Regions from separate parts of the Chryseobacterium sp. CS3K3.1 genome, predicted to be linked through region 1. Evidence: riboswitches for the same ligand, from Rfam matches in the RefSeq annotation. Region 1 holds a riboswitch; each other region holds the start of a gene.
What was found. Region 1 has a riboswitch for S-adenosylmethionine ahead of AC5YGI_RS16755 (alpha/beta fold hydrolase). Riboswitches for the same ligand answer to the same signal wherever they lie in the genome.

Region 1 (3,174 bases):
GTGTTATCCACAACGATCAGATTTTCCAGTTGATTCTCGTTGGAGAAATTAATCAGTTCTTCAACATTTGACGGTCTTTCTGCTGTTAAAACCTCATCTCCCCAATTGGCATCAAACCCTTTTTTGTTGAAGGCAATTTTCTTTGAGTTGGCTACTGCAACTACTTTAAGGTCTATTTTTTTACGTTTTTTAATTTCTTCTGCAGATTCAAGTACCTGTTCTATCAAGGTTTTCCCTACGTTTCCGTGACCAATAATGGCCAGATGAACGGTCTTCGGCTTTTTGAAAATTTCAGATTCTATGATATTTCTTGTTTTTTCATCCTGCGAAGAGGTCACTACGATATTGACTCTGTTTTCTCCTGCCACCTGATTTAAAAGTAACGGGAAAACATTATTTCTTGCCAGCTCAGCAAAAACTTTATTGAAATCTTCTGCTACAAAACCAATCACAGAAACATTATTGATACTATAAATCTGAGAAACTTTTCCTGATTTTCTTTCTGCCTCAAATTCATCAATAAGACAGGCAACTGCTTTTTCTGCATCATTTTCATGAACCAGAATAGAAATTCCGTTTTCTATGGCCTGCTGAGAGATTACTCCTACACTGATACGCGCCAAAGTAAGCGCTTTAAAAATTCGTCCGTCAATCCCGATTTCTCCCAGGAAATCTTCTCCTTCAAATTTGACGATTGATCTGTTCTTCAAAAATTTTATTTCGTTAGCATTTTTCATTACTTCTATAAAATGTTTTTAATGATATTATTTAATTGTTGATATTCCATTAGGAAGGCATCATGCCCGTGTATAGATTGGATCTCGTGATAAGAAACATCTTTATTTTTCTCTTTTAAGTTTTCAAAACACATTCGGATTTCAGAAGCCGGGAAAAATAAATCTGTATCTACGGAGATCATGTGCATTCGTGCCTGAATGTTCTCCAGTGCTGTATCAGCAGCATTTATATTCATTAAGAGATGATTCATCAATTTGTACGCTTTCAAACTAAATCTTTCGTTTAGTGCATTACCATGATAAACCAGCCAGTCTTCTGATTCCAGGCGTTGTTTGTCCTGGTTATATTGGTTTTGAAATCTGTCATTGAGCGACTGCGGTGTTCTGTAGCACAACATGGCATGAATTCTTGCTTTCTGTAATGGTTCTTCCTTATCATTTAATAAAAATTTCTGAACCAGACACTGTGCATGAAGCCAGTCGTGCGTTCTGTAATCGCAGGCAATAGGAATAAAAATCTCAGCAAGATCAGGCTGCTGGGCAAGCATTTCCCAGGCAATCCCTCCTCCCAGAGAGCCTCCTATAATGGCATATAAATTTTTGATCTGTAAAACTTCAAGCCCTTTCAGAAATATCGCAGCGATATCTGAAGGAGTAAAGTCTTCATAATCTTCAATTAAAAAATCGTCGTATCCGTTTCCGGGTATATTAAAACATAGAACAGTATATCGATCAGTATCAACAATCTGATTTTTCCCTACCAGCTGTTTCCACCAGCCTTTTTCTCCGGATACATTTGAGTTTCCGGTGAGAGCATGGTTGATTAAGATAACAGGGGCTGTAAACAGATCTTTCCCAAAGAGCTGATAGCTCAACGGGATATGGTATTCCTTTTGGGAATGAGTTTGATAAGAAAGATTAATATAGTTTAGTTCTGTTTTCAATTCTATTAAATTTTAATACAATTGAAAATGCCACAGGAAATGGCTGAAAAAGAACTTCAGTGAGTTATCTGTCCAAAATTATTTGGTAGAACGTAGCACCTTCTTTGCTTGCGCAAAGGGTTGCTAAGGTTTCATAGGGTCTAATCCCTCAACCTTTCTTGATAACATTTTCAATATTTGAATGAACGAATGGTGCAAAGGTAGTTCTTTTCTTTTAATTTCAAAAAAAAATTATTTTAATATTTAAAAAAGCCCTTAAATACAAGTATTCCAAGACCATATTAATAATTGTTCAGATGAAAAAAATTGGAATTACTTCTCAAAAAAACTAACTTCGTATTGAAAAATGATGCCATATGACCGCCGAAAAAGATAGATTACAAGATACCAAATGGAAAAACTGGGGACCTTATGTAAGCAACCGGCAGTGGGGAAATGTACGTGAAGATTATAGCCCGAACGGGAATGCCTGGAATTTCACCAATCATAATAATGCCGAAAGCTATGCCTACCGCTGGGGTGAAGAAGGCATTGCCGGAATTTCCGATGTAAAGCAACTTTTATGTTTTGCTTTTTCATTCTGGAACAAGAAAGATAAAATGGTAAAAGAACGGTTCTTTGGCCTGAGCAATCCTCAGGGAAACCATGGGGAAGACATCAAAGAAATCTTTTATTACCTGGATAATACGCCTACCCATAGCTATATGAAAATGGTGTATAAATACCCGATCAATGAGTTTCCTTATGATGACATTCTTGCTGAAAATGGAAAACGCAGCAAAAAGGAACCTGAGTATGAGCTTTTCGACACCGGGATTTTTGATAATGATGAATATTTTGATATTTTCATAGAATATTGTAAAGCCGATCACAATGATATTCTGGCCAGGGTGACAGTCTGTAACCGAAGCCAGCATGAGGCACCTATCGTGGTGGCACCTACAGCATGGTTCAGAAATAACTGGAAATGGGGATACAACACCTATAAGGCAGAACTTAATGTTTCTCATGACGGAAGTATCAATATTGCCCACGACAGTATTTCGATAAAGAAGCTGTATTCCAGAAATTCAAATGCACAAAGTGTATTTTGTGATAATGAAACCAATACTTCTAAGCTTTACGGAGCTCCTGCAGTTGAAAACACTTATTTCAAAGACGGAATTAATAATTATATTATCCATCAAACGGATACGGTAAATCCCGAAAAAAGAGGAACAAAGGCTTCTTTTCTGATTGATGAGCTTATCGGAGCCGGAGAATCAAAGGTTTTTGAATTCAGATTGTGCCCGGATGAAGCCGATGAGCCTTTTGAAAACTTTGATGAAATTTTCAATACCCGGCAGGCTGAAGCTGAAGAATTTTATCAGGAGATTCAGAGTGATACCGTTAACGAAGATGAGAGAAATGTACAGAGACAGGCTTTTGCCGGGCTTCTCTGGAACAAACAGTTTTATCATTATAATATCGGAAAATGGCTGAAAGGTGATCCC
Region 2 (3,174 bases), on a different contig from region 1:
AGTAGAAATATCCGCATAGGAATTATTAAAATATTGCTGTTGCAATGATGGTGCTCTGAATCCTGTCCCAACAGCGGCTCTTACTGCATAGTTTTTTACAAACTCATACCGTACAGCTAGTTTTCCATTCAAGGTATTTCCGAAATCTGAATAATTTTCAAACCTGGCAGCAGCATCAATATTCAGTTTTTTATCCAAATCATAGGAAACATCTGCATATACTGCGGTGGAATGTCTGTCTTTCTTCAAGGCATTGTTGGGAGAAAATCCGATAAAGGATTGAGATCCGCCTGCTCCAAGTACTGTAGATCCTTCAGTGGCCACATTTCCACTGATATCATATTGGGTATAAGAAGCTTCATCACCAGCTTTGATCTGGTATTGTTCAAACCTGAACTCACCACCGAACGCAATATTGAAACGGTTTATATTTTTGGAAACATCAAGATTAATGGTATTCTGCAGAAAACTATGGGCACCTGCATAAAAACTTGTGGGTGATTTTGCACCCAGAGAAGCATTATTGGTGTTGCTTACCTTATAATTGAAGGTATTGCTCCCGAACGTATTACTCAGGTCAAATAGCCAGTTGTTAACATTATATTTTGCACCTACAGCATAGGAAACATCATATACCTGAGACCCAAGAACCGCCTGAAAACCGTTCGGATAAATGGATGAAACCACATTAGACTTTTCGCTTGGCAGTCTTCTGAAACCAAAACCTTCTCCTTCTTTAATACTGAAACCTCCGAAAGAATAGAGTTTAAAATGATCATTAAAAGGGTATTCTGAATTGAAAAACAACTGTCCCTGTCTGATCTGGGCATCTCCGATCTGAAAATTAAAATCATCACGGGTCAACCCTCTTTTTTCAATTTCGGCATCATCCGCAGCTCTGGCTGCTTTTACAGCTTCAGCGTCACCTGCAAATTCATACGCAAAATTATCTCCGAAAATATCCAGATCGTGGTTTTGAGTTCTTGTGGTTTTTCCTCTGTGGCTTAATTGCAGGGATAGATTGATATAACCGTCTTTTTTTCCTAATGAAGCACCATAGTTGACTCCTGCCTGGTAAGTATCTCCATCATTTCTTCCGCTTAATCCGTAAGTAAGACTTGCTGAAGCTCCGGCATTTTTCTTAAGAATAATGTTGATCACTCCGGCAATAGCATCAGATCCATATTGTGCAGCAGCTCCGTCTCGTAACACTTCTATTCTGTCAATAGCAATTACGGGAATGGTACTCAAATCTGTTCCTACAGAACCATTTCCTACGGTATTCTGATAATTGACCAATGAGGTTGTATGTCTTCTTTTTCCGTTAAGCAGTACGAGAACCTGATCGGGGCCCATTCCTCTTAATGTTACAGGATCAATATGCTCTGTGCCATCAGAAGCAGACTGCCTCACCGCATTAAACGACGGAATCACGTAATTAAGGAGATCCTGAGCGGTCATTTGCGGAGCGCTTCTCTGGATTTTATCGATATTGATAACATCTACAGGAACCGGCGTCTCCAGTTTTGTTCTTTTAACATTACGGTTTCCGACGATGATGATATCTTCGATCTGTTTTCCTTTTTCCTCACTTTCCTGAGCAGCTACCAGAATTGCTCCAAGCAATAGTACAGCTGTGCTTAATTTTTTCATTTTTGTTCTTGCCAATTAATACTACCAATCTGACGGATCTTTCCGCAGATACACAAGACTTCAAGAAATGGAATTCATATAGAGTATTGACTTCAATTATCTCTCCCAAAGGGTTGGAATTAGCACCTTTACACGCTGGAATTGTGCAGGTTGCTAAGGTTTCACCGGGCCAAATCCCTCCACCTTTCTTGATAAATCTACTGCAAAAGTAGACTATTTTTCTGAACTTACAAAAAAAGGCAAATCTGCTGATCTGCAAATTTGCCTTTTATTTTGTATGAACTTGTTTAAACTTTTTATTTTTGAACCATTAAGATTTAATAAGAGTTTAAGAGGAGTAAAAGAAGCTTAAAAATCAGAATGATTAACCTTAACTATACTTTATTTCTTAACCTTCTTAATGGTTTTTAAGATATTCAATATTTTTTATAAGTCTAACCAACTAAATCTTTTGTTTTTATTTAATAATCATCTTTTGAATGGCTATTCCTGTGTCTGATTTCAACTGTACCAGATAAGTTCCTGCCGGATAACTGACTGTCGCTTCATAGATGCCATTTTCTTTATCCAGTTTGAAAGAATCCATTCTTTTGCCAGTCATATCAAAAATTGAAATTTCCCCATTTTTTGCTTTATTGAAAACCAGTTTGGCGATTCCATTTCGGACAGGATTATCTGCAATCTGAAGGGATAGTTTATTGGCTGCATTGGTATCTACAGTAGACAACGCACCTGCATAATTTCCAAAGATTCTGAATTCTCCGGGCTGTAAAGTGATCGGAGCCGTTGTGGAAACTATATTCGAAATACTGTTGTCCATCAGATTCTGCCATTGACCTGTGTAAGGGAAATAAGGCACTACATTCTGTGTAGAAGTCGTGTAATTGGCCAATACGACAACATTCTTTATTCCTGTGGTAATAGAGGCATCATACACATAAATTCTTGTGATCAGGCCATTGGGATCGTTCGTAAGATTGTTGGATTCTATAGTATAGGTTTTAGATTTAAAAACCGGATAGGTATTTCTGATATTGATGATTTTAGCCCATGTATCGTAGACTGCTTTTCTATTCACATCAGTATCATATCCCAGCGTAAATGCAACAGGTTTCTCATCGGTTCTGCATCCGCTGTCTATCGTACCGTTTGCACATCTGTTGATGCTGAATTCATATCCTAATTCTCCAAACTGCCAGATCATTTTCGGACCAGGAATAGTAAAGAACGTTGCCCCGAAAGTTTTCATTCTTTCAAGAGCGGTATTCAGGTTTTTTACATCATAGTTTCCGTTCACTGCACCATATGCAAGGTTTTTAAACATAAGCCTTTCTTCATCGTGGCTTTCTCCGTACCCTACGCCACTCATATTGGTAAATCCGTGAAGACTGTGGTTCATTCGGTCGTAATTGCTGTTTTCCTTATATCCCATCGTATTCTGATTGTAAGGATCTGTCTGTTTATTCCAAAGCATAACACCTTTTCCTTCTGCTATTCTGTAATTCGCCCATTGCTGTTCTT
Region 3 (3,174 bases), on a different contig from region 1:
TCGTAAGAAGCATAAGAGTTTTCCTTTCCTGCATTTACTTTATAATTTTCATGCCGGTATTCACCACCAAACGCAATGTTCAATCCTTTCAGGACATCATATTTTTTGGAGAAATCCAGGTTGACAGTATTTTGTGAGAATTCAGATCCTCCCGCATCAAAAGTTCTTGGAGAACCATCTGTAAGTGATGCATTAAAAGTATTGACAACACCAAAACCGAACACATTTTTCCCGAGTGTATTACTGAAATCCACATTCCAGCCCTCCCATTTTCCTTTAATCCCGGCAGCAAGGGAATAATCATTTACAGTGGCTTCAATCTGAGGCAGATATCCGTTGGGAGTAACTGCATTAATATTCCTTTCATTGTTCGGAAGCCTGTAAAATCCTCCTGCATTTCCAAGGCGGTAACTGTAGCCACCAAATGAATAAACCTTCCATTCATCATTCACAGGAATTTCAGAGTTGAAGAAGAGCTGTCCGGACTGTAGCTTAGACTGTCCGGCTCTCAAACTGAAGTCTTTTCTCTCCAATCCTCTGTAATTAAGCTCCTCAGAGGTAAAATCTCTGCCCAATATTTTTTGAAGCTCAGAAATGCTGTTTGCCCCGGAAATCTGAGATTGGAAATCAGGCGCAAAATATCCAACCTTAGTCGCATACTGCTTAATGGTATTGATGATTTGCTGAGTATTGGAAGTATTGGTAATATTTTTATAGAGCCCGTCAATATTCACTCCATCCTGTAATGCCCGGTAATTAATCGCATTATAGGCGTTGAAAATATCTCCTTCCCTCACTCCGGCTCTGGAATAAGGATCACGGTATTGCGCAGAACCTGTAATGTTAAAAAATCCTGATTTTCCTATTTTAGCTCCATAATTAAGGTCTACAGAAACAGTCTGTCCGTCTACCCCTCCGGAGAAATTGTTGGCAACTGGTGAGGCATATCCACCTAAAAATACCTGTCCGGAAAGTCCCAGCCTTTTTTTCAGTCCGAGGTTTATCACTCCCGCAATCGCATCAGAGCCATACTGGGCAGCAGCTCCATCCCTTAAAACCTCTATTTTTTCCAATGCAAAAGCTGGAATTGCATTAAGATCGGTTCCCACAGAACCTCTTCCCGGTGTAAGGGTAACATTAATCAGTGAAGACTGATATCTTCTTTTTCCGTTGAGTAATACCAAAACCTGATCCGGTCCTAACCCTCTCAACAGTGCCGGATCCACAAAATCAGTTCCGTCATTTACAGTATGTGATGTGGATGAAAATGAGGGTACGATATAGTTTAAAGCCTGGCTGATATTATTCGTCGGGCTCTGTTTTAAAATTTTAGATATATTAATGATATCCACCGGAACAGGAGTATCCGTCAAAGATCTTCCGGAACCCCTTGATCCAAGGATAACCACATCATCTATTTTCTTTGATTGTAAAGTGTCCGTCTGTGCGTAATAAAATGAAGAAATAAGCACGATAGAAGGAATAAAAATTCTTTTTTTGAAATTATGCATGTTTGTTGTGTACTTTTTTGTTGATGAAATTTGTTTTTTAAGCAATACAGATCCTGTAGCCCTAAATTGTAAGGTTACCATAGAATTCGAAATGTTTGTATTATTTTTTAGAAATAGAAAAGGCTAGAAACAACAACACATGCGCATGTAGAAATGGCATGAGAACATATCAGAGTAATGAAGGCTCACTTCATGATCTGAAGAATAAAAAATTACTGATGGAATGTGATTTCCCTTGTCTTTAAACATTTGATTTTAACTTTTAAAACAAAAATTCAAGATGGGAGTAATGACAGAATGATAAACATTTTTTCCGGAAGATCCGGCTTATCGATTGCAGCACCTTGCTTGTTTTTGCAGGTTGCTATCCCATCTAGAGATTCTTGATAATTACCCGGCAAAGATATAATTATTTCCGAAATAAAAAAAATTTAGCCTAAATTTTCGATTTTCAACATTTTAGCGTAACAAATTATCTTTTTCAGCGTCTAACCGGATAACAGTAAAAACATTATGAAAAAAACAATTTTCGCTTTATCCTTATTAAGCTCCGTTCTTATTTTTTCTCAGGAAAAAAGTAATAAACCTCAGGAAAAGCAAATTGAAGGCGTAGTCATTACCAAAACTAAAAAAGCCGTTGAACAAAAAGCAGACCGTACTATTTTTGACTTTTCTGAGCAGCCTCAGCTGAATAACGGAAACGTCCTGGAAGGAATTAAAAAACTTCCGGGACTTGTATCTACCGATATTGCCGGGATGATGTATCAGGGAAAAATGCTGGAAGTATATCTTAACGGAAGACCTCTGAACATCACTTCCAATGAATTAAACTCCTTCCTGGAAGGGATGCCCGCCAATTCCGTAGAGAGAATTGAAGTGATCACCCAGCCAGGTGCTGAGTTTCCGGCAACTTCCGGAGGTGCGATTATGAATATTATCACCAACAAAAACGCTAATAAATATTTAACCGCTACCTATTCTGGAAATTATTCTTTCACAAATTATGACAAATACAGAAGCAGAACGACTAACTCTGTTAACTTAAATGCCAGAAATAAATACTTCGGGTGGCAGCTGAATGTTGGGCAGAATTACCGTGAAAGTATGCTGAATGGCCAGCAGGATGAGCTTTTGAGCAGTCATACCGATAGATATGCACGTGGATATTTTGCAAAATCCGGATTGACTTTTGATTTAGGGCAGGACAGGTTATTATTGAACTATGATATTTATCACAATAATAATGACAACTATACTTTAAGTGACGGGCATGGAGATTTACCGTTCAAGAGAAATCCGAAGGATTTAAAAGAAGCTTTTTATACTTCTTCTGACGTTGCCCATACCAATAATTTGAGACAGGAAGCGGTTGTAACCTATCAGAAACGTTTTGCTGACAAATCTCAAAAACTGGATTTCCAGTTTGGGTATACAAGATCAGACAGCAAATTTTCTCAGGATAATTACTTTCAGGATGGGACGTTTGTAGCTTATCCCAATGAGCCTCTTGATAGCCCTACCAATGGATTAAAAGATATTCTGAATAATAAATCTGTGATGAATATTGCCAACTTCAAAGTAGATTACGCACAGCCGATCAAGCTTCTTGATGGTGGGAAAGTAAGTTTTGGAGGATTATATGAAAGACAGGATTATGATACAG
Region 4 (3,174 bases), on a different contig from region 1:
TCCTGAAAAGTTATCTTCTTTATTTTCGTTTTTATCTAAAGGCAACGTTGCAGCAGCATTCTGATTTTGAAGTGCATTTGTGGGCCTGTATTTTCCAAAATCATAAATAGGATTTCCATCAGCATCCAAAACATAAGTGCCGTCAGCATTTCTTTCATAATAAGGATAGAATGAAGGAATGAATCTTGCGGCATTGATGATATTGCTCGCTTTTGAATCCGAAGAAGTAGGCGCCTGCTGAATACTGTTCGTATAGCTTAAGTTGACTCCAACATTCAGCCATTTTTTAACTTCGGAATTAATTTTCAGTCTGGTATTATATCTTTTAAAACCGGATTCAATGGCCATACCTTTGTCGTCCAGATAACCAAGGGAAAAGAAGTAATTACTTTTCTCACTTCCTCCGCTGATATCAAGATCCACCTGGTTTCTTGATGCTACTCTCTGTAGAATATCTCTCCAGTCATCATTCCAGAGTGGTGAAGCACCAGGCAATAATTTCCCATCTGTTCCCACCGGTTTTGGATAAGCAGTTCCATATGGGTTAATTCCAAGAGTAGAAACAAGATTATCTGTTGCCATCTGAGCAGCCTGCTGGGAAGAAACTTTACCGGACTGATATCCGTTTCTCAACGCTTCCCAATATAATTGAAAGTACTGATCTGTGTTTACCTGTTCATAATCTTTGACAGCTCTTCCTGAGAATCCCTGGCTGATATTAAAATTAACTTTTGCTTCTCCTTTTTTACCTGATTTTGTAGTAATGATGATGATCCCGTTTGCCCCTCTTGAACCATACAGAGCACTTGCTGTAGCATCTTTCAAAACACTGATGGATTCAATATCACTTGGGCTGATAGAGTTAATATTTCCGTCAAAAGGAATTCCATCCACTACATATAAAGGATCACTGGAAGCACTGATGGAACCGATTCCTCTGATTCTGATAGTAGAAACCGCACCCGGCTGCCCTGAGGCACTGGTAGTCTGAATCCCTGCAACCTGCCCTTCCAATGCTTTGGTAATATTGGTGACAGGTCTGTTATTGATTTTATCACTGGAAATGGTGGCTACAGAACCGGTATAGCTGTTTCTTTTTGCTTTTCCGTAAGCTACCACAACTACTTCATCAAGCTCCTTTTCATGAAGACTATCTTTTTTCAGTCTGGAATTCTGTGCATTTACACTGGTGACTCCCAGAAAGAAAGCAGCAACCGGAGGAATCCATACTTGGGCACTAAATAATTTTTTACTAATCATAATCAATTTTATTTACCATATATTAAAATTTTGCCCTTTGCAGAAAAGTCAGCAAAGGGCATCGATAAATACGATAAACCAAATGCTTATTTTTCCTTAAAAGGCTGAATGTAACACCTTGCCCACGGGTAGGTTGTCAAGACTTCACAGGGTCAGTTCCCTCCATCTTTCTTTATAAGCCGATCGAAATATGGTTGCAAAGCTAAAAACTTTTAGTCTACAAAACAAGTAGACTTATATTTTTTTCATGATAATATTTTAACAATTAACATAAAATTTTAATAAAAGCCATAACAATAAGGAGTTGCGACTGTTATCATTTTTTCACACATGACAAATATCATTATCAATAATTCAATGGAATAAAAATTCAGCATCACTTAATTTTTATGTAATTAATTAAAAAAACTTTTTAATTTTATAGAATGAAAGTTTTAATCATCAATGGCCCTAACCTCAATCTGTTGGGCACAAGAGAACCTGAAATCTATGGAAATGTTTCTATGGAAAATTATTTGGAAATTTTAAAATCCGAGTTTCAATCTCATGAATTAAAATATTATCAGTCAAATATTGAAGGAGAGCTTATCAACAAGCTTCAGGAAGATGACTTTGATGCCGTTGTGATTAATGCGGGAGCTTTTACCCATTATTCTTATGCAATAGCTGACTGTTTGAAAAACATCAGAAAACCAAAGGTTGAAGTTCATATCAGTAATATCTACAAAAGAGAAGAATTCAGGCAGAAGTCTGTAACGGCAGCCAATACGGATGCGGTTTTATCTGGTTTTGGGATGGATGGGTATAGATTGGCTTTATTAAGTTTAAAATAATTCTAGTAATTTCCCGCAGCTAGTTATCGATAAATTTATGAAAATAAATGATAAAATTTACTGTAAAGATGTTGGGGTCTATTCCGGTCAATTAACAAAAAGAGAATCCTATATTATTAAAGAAATAAATGATGCAAATGTAAGGATTCAAAATAATGAAGGAAGGCTGAGATGGTATTCGAAATTTTATTTTAGTTTAAATAATGAACCGGAAATAATTTCGATTAACATAGATGATACAATAGAAAATATTGAATCTGATGCCATAGAAGTAACCATTACATTTTCTGATAAAGCAAAATATTGGATGACCTTCACAACTCCAAAGTATTTAGATAAGATGTTAGATGAAGAGTCTTATTTTTCTTCAAAGCACTTTATCATCATAAAATCTCTAACTGAAGAATCAATCAAATTAACAGTTCTAAAACTGGATGAACAGAATGAGTTGATTGAAAACTGTAAAAAATATGAATAAAAAACGCCTCATCATTGATGAGGCGTTTTGTTTGTTGATTGGTAAGTATTAAATAGTTTGTTCCTGCAATTGAGGTCCTGAAGCAACTAACTTCTTACCTTCTTCAGTATCACAGTACTGCTCAAAATTCTTGATATATCTTGAAGCAAGATCTTTTGCTTTTTCTTCCCATTCTGAAGCACTTTCATAAGTATCTCTAGGATCTAAAATACCTGTAGAAACATTTGGCAATTCAGTAGGAATTTCAAGGTTCATGATCGGAACCTGAGTTTTAGGAGCATTATCAATAGAACCGTCAATGATGGCATCAATGATTGCTCTGGTATCTTTCAGAGAAATTCTCTTTCCGGTACCATTCCAACCTGTGTTCACCAGATAAGCTTTAGCTCCGTGCTCCTTCATTTTACCAATTAATGTTTTAGAATACATTGTTGGGTGTAAGGTAAGGAACGCTTCACCAAATGCAGGTGAGAAAGATGGTTGTGGCTCTGTAATTCCTCTTTCAGTTCCTGCTAATTTTGATGTATAACCGCAAAGGAAGTGGTATTGAGCCTGATCTTCATTCAGGATAGAAACCGGAGGAAGTACTCCGAATGCATCTGC

Region 2: linked by a shared signal. The riboswitch ahead of AC5YGI_RS09245 (TonB-dependent receptor plug domain-containing protein) and the one ahead of AC5YGI_RS16755 (alpha/beta fold hydrolase) in region 1 are both predicted to bind S-adenosylmethionine.
Region 3: linked by a shared signal. The riboswitch ahead of AC5YGI_RS09580 (TonB-dependent receptor plug domain-containing protein) and the one ahead of AC5YGI_RS16755 (alpha/beta fold hydrolase) in region 1 are both predicted to bind S-adenosylmethionine.
Region 4: linked by a shared signal. The riboswitch ahead of AC5YGI_RS00300 (SusC/RagA family TonB-linked outer membrane protein) and the one ahead of AC5YGI_RS16755 (alpha/beta fold hydrolase) in region 1 are both predicted to bind S-adenosylmethionine.

What each region holds. Positions count from the first base shown of each region.
Region 1 covers NZ_JCAKRV010000018.1:93,661-96,834, reverse strand. The annotation lists gene AC5YGI_RS16760 (ACT domain-containing protein) at 1-737, opposite strand, end outside; gene AC5YGI_RS16755 (alpha/beta fold hydrolase) at 743-1,681, opposite strand; SAM riboswitch class I at 1,743-1,849, opposite strand; gene AC5YGI_RS16750 (MGH1-like glycoside hydrolase domain-containing protein) at 2,038-3,174, shown strand, end outside.
Region 2 covers NZ_JCAKRV010000008.1:16,143-19,316, reverse strand. The annotation lists gene AC5YGI_RS09245 (TonB-dependent receptor plug domain-containing protein) at 1-1,653, opposite strand, end outside; SAM riboswitch class I at 1,747-1,851, opposite strand; gene AC5YGI_RS09240 (alpha-amylase family glycosyl hydrolase) at 2,111-3,174, opposite strand, start outside.
Region 3 covers NZ_JCAKRV010000008.1:91,369-94,542, reverse strand. The annotation lists gene AC5YGI_RS09580 (TonB-dependent receptor plug domain-containing protein) at 1-1,511, opposite strand, end outside; SAM-I-IV-variant riboswitch at 1,809-1,906, opposite strand; gene AC5YGI_RS09575 (outer membrane beta-barrel protein) at 2,025-3,174, shown strand, end outside.
Region 4 covers NZ_JCAKRV010000001.1:68,305-71,478, forward strand. The annotation lists gene AC5YGI_RS00300 (SusC/RagA family TonB-linked outer membrane protein) at 1-1,260, opposite strand, end outside; SAM riboswitch class I at 1,344-1,441, opposite strand; gene AC5YGI_RS00305 (type II 3-dehydroquinate dehydratase) at 1,686-2,093, shown strand; gene AC5YGI_RS00310 (hypothetical protein) at 2,131-2,571, shown strand; gene pckA (phosphoenolpyruvate carboxykinase (ATP)) at 2,620-3,174, opposite strand, start outside.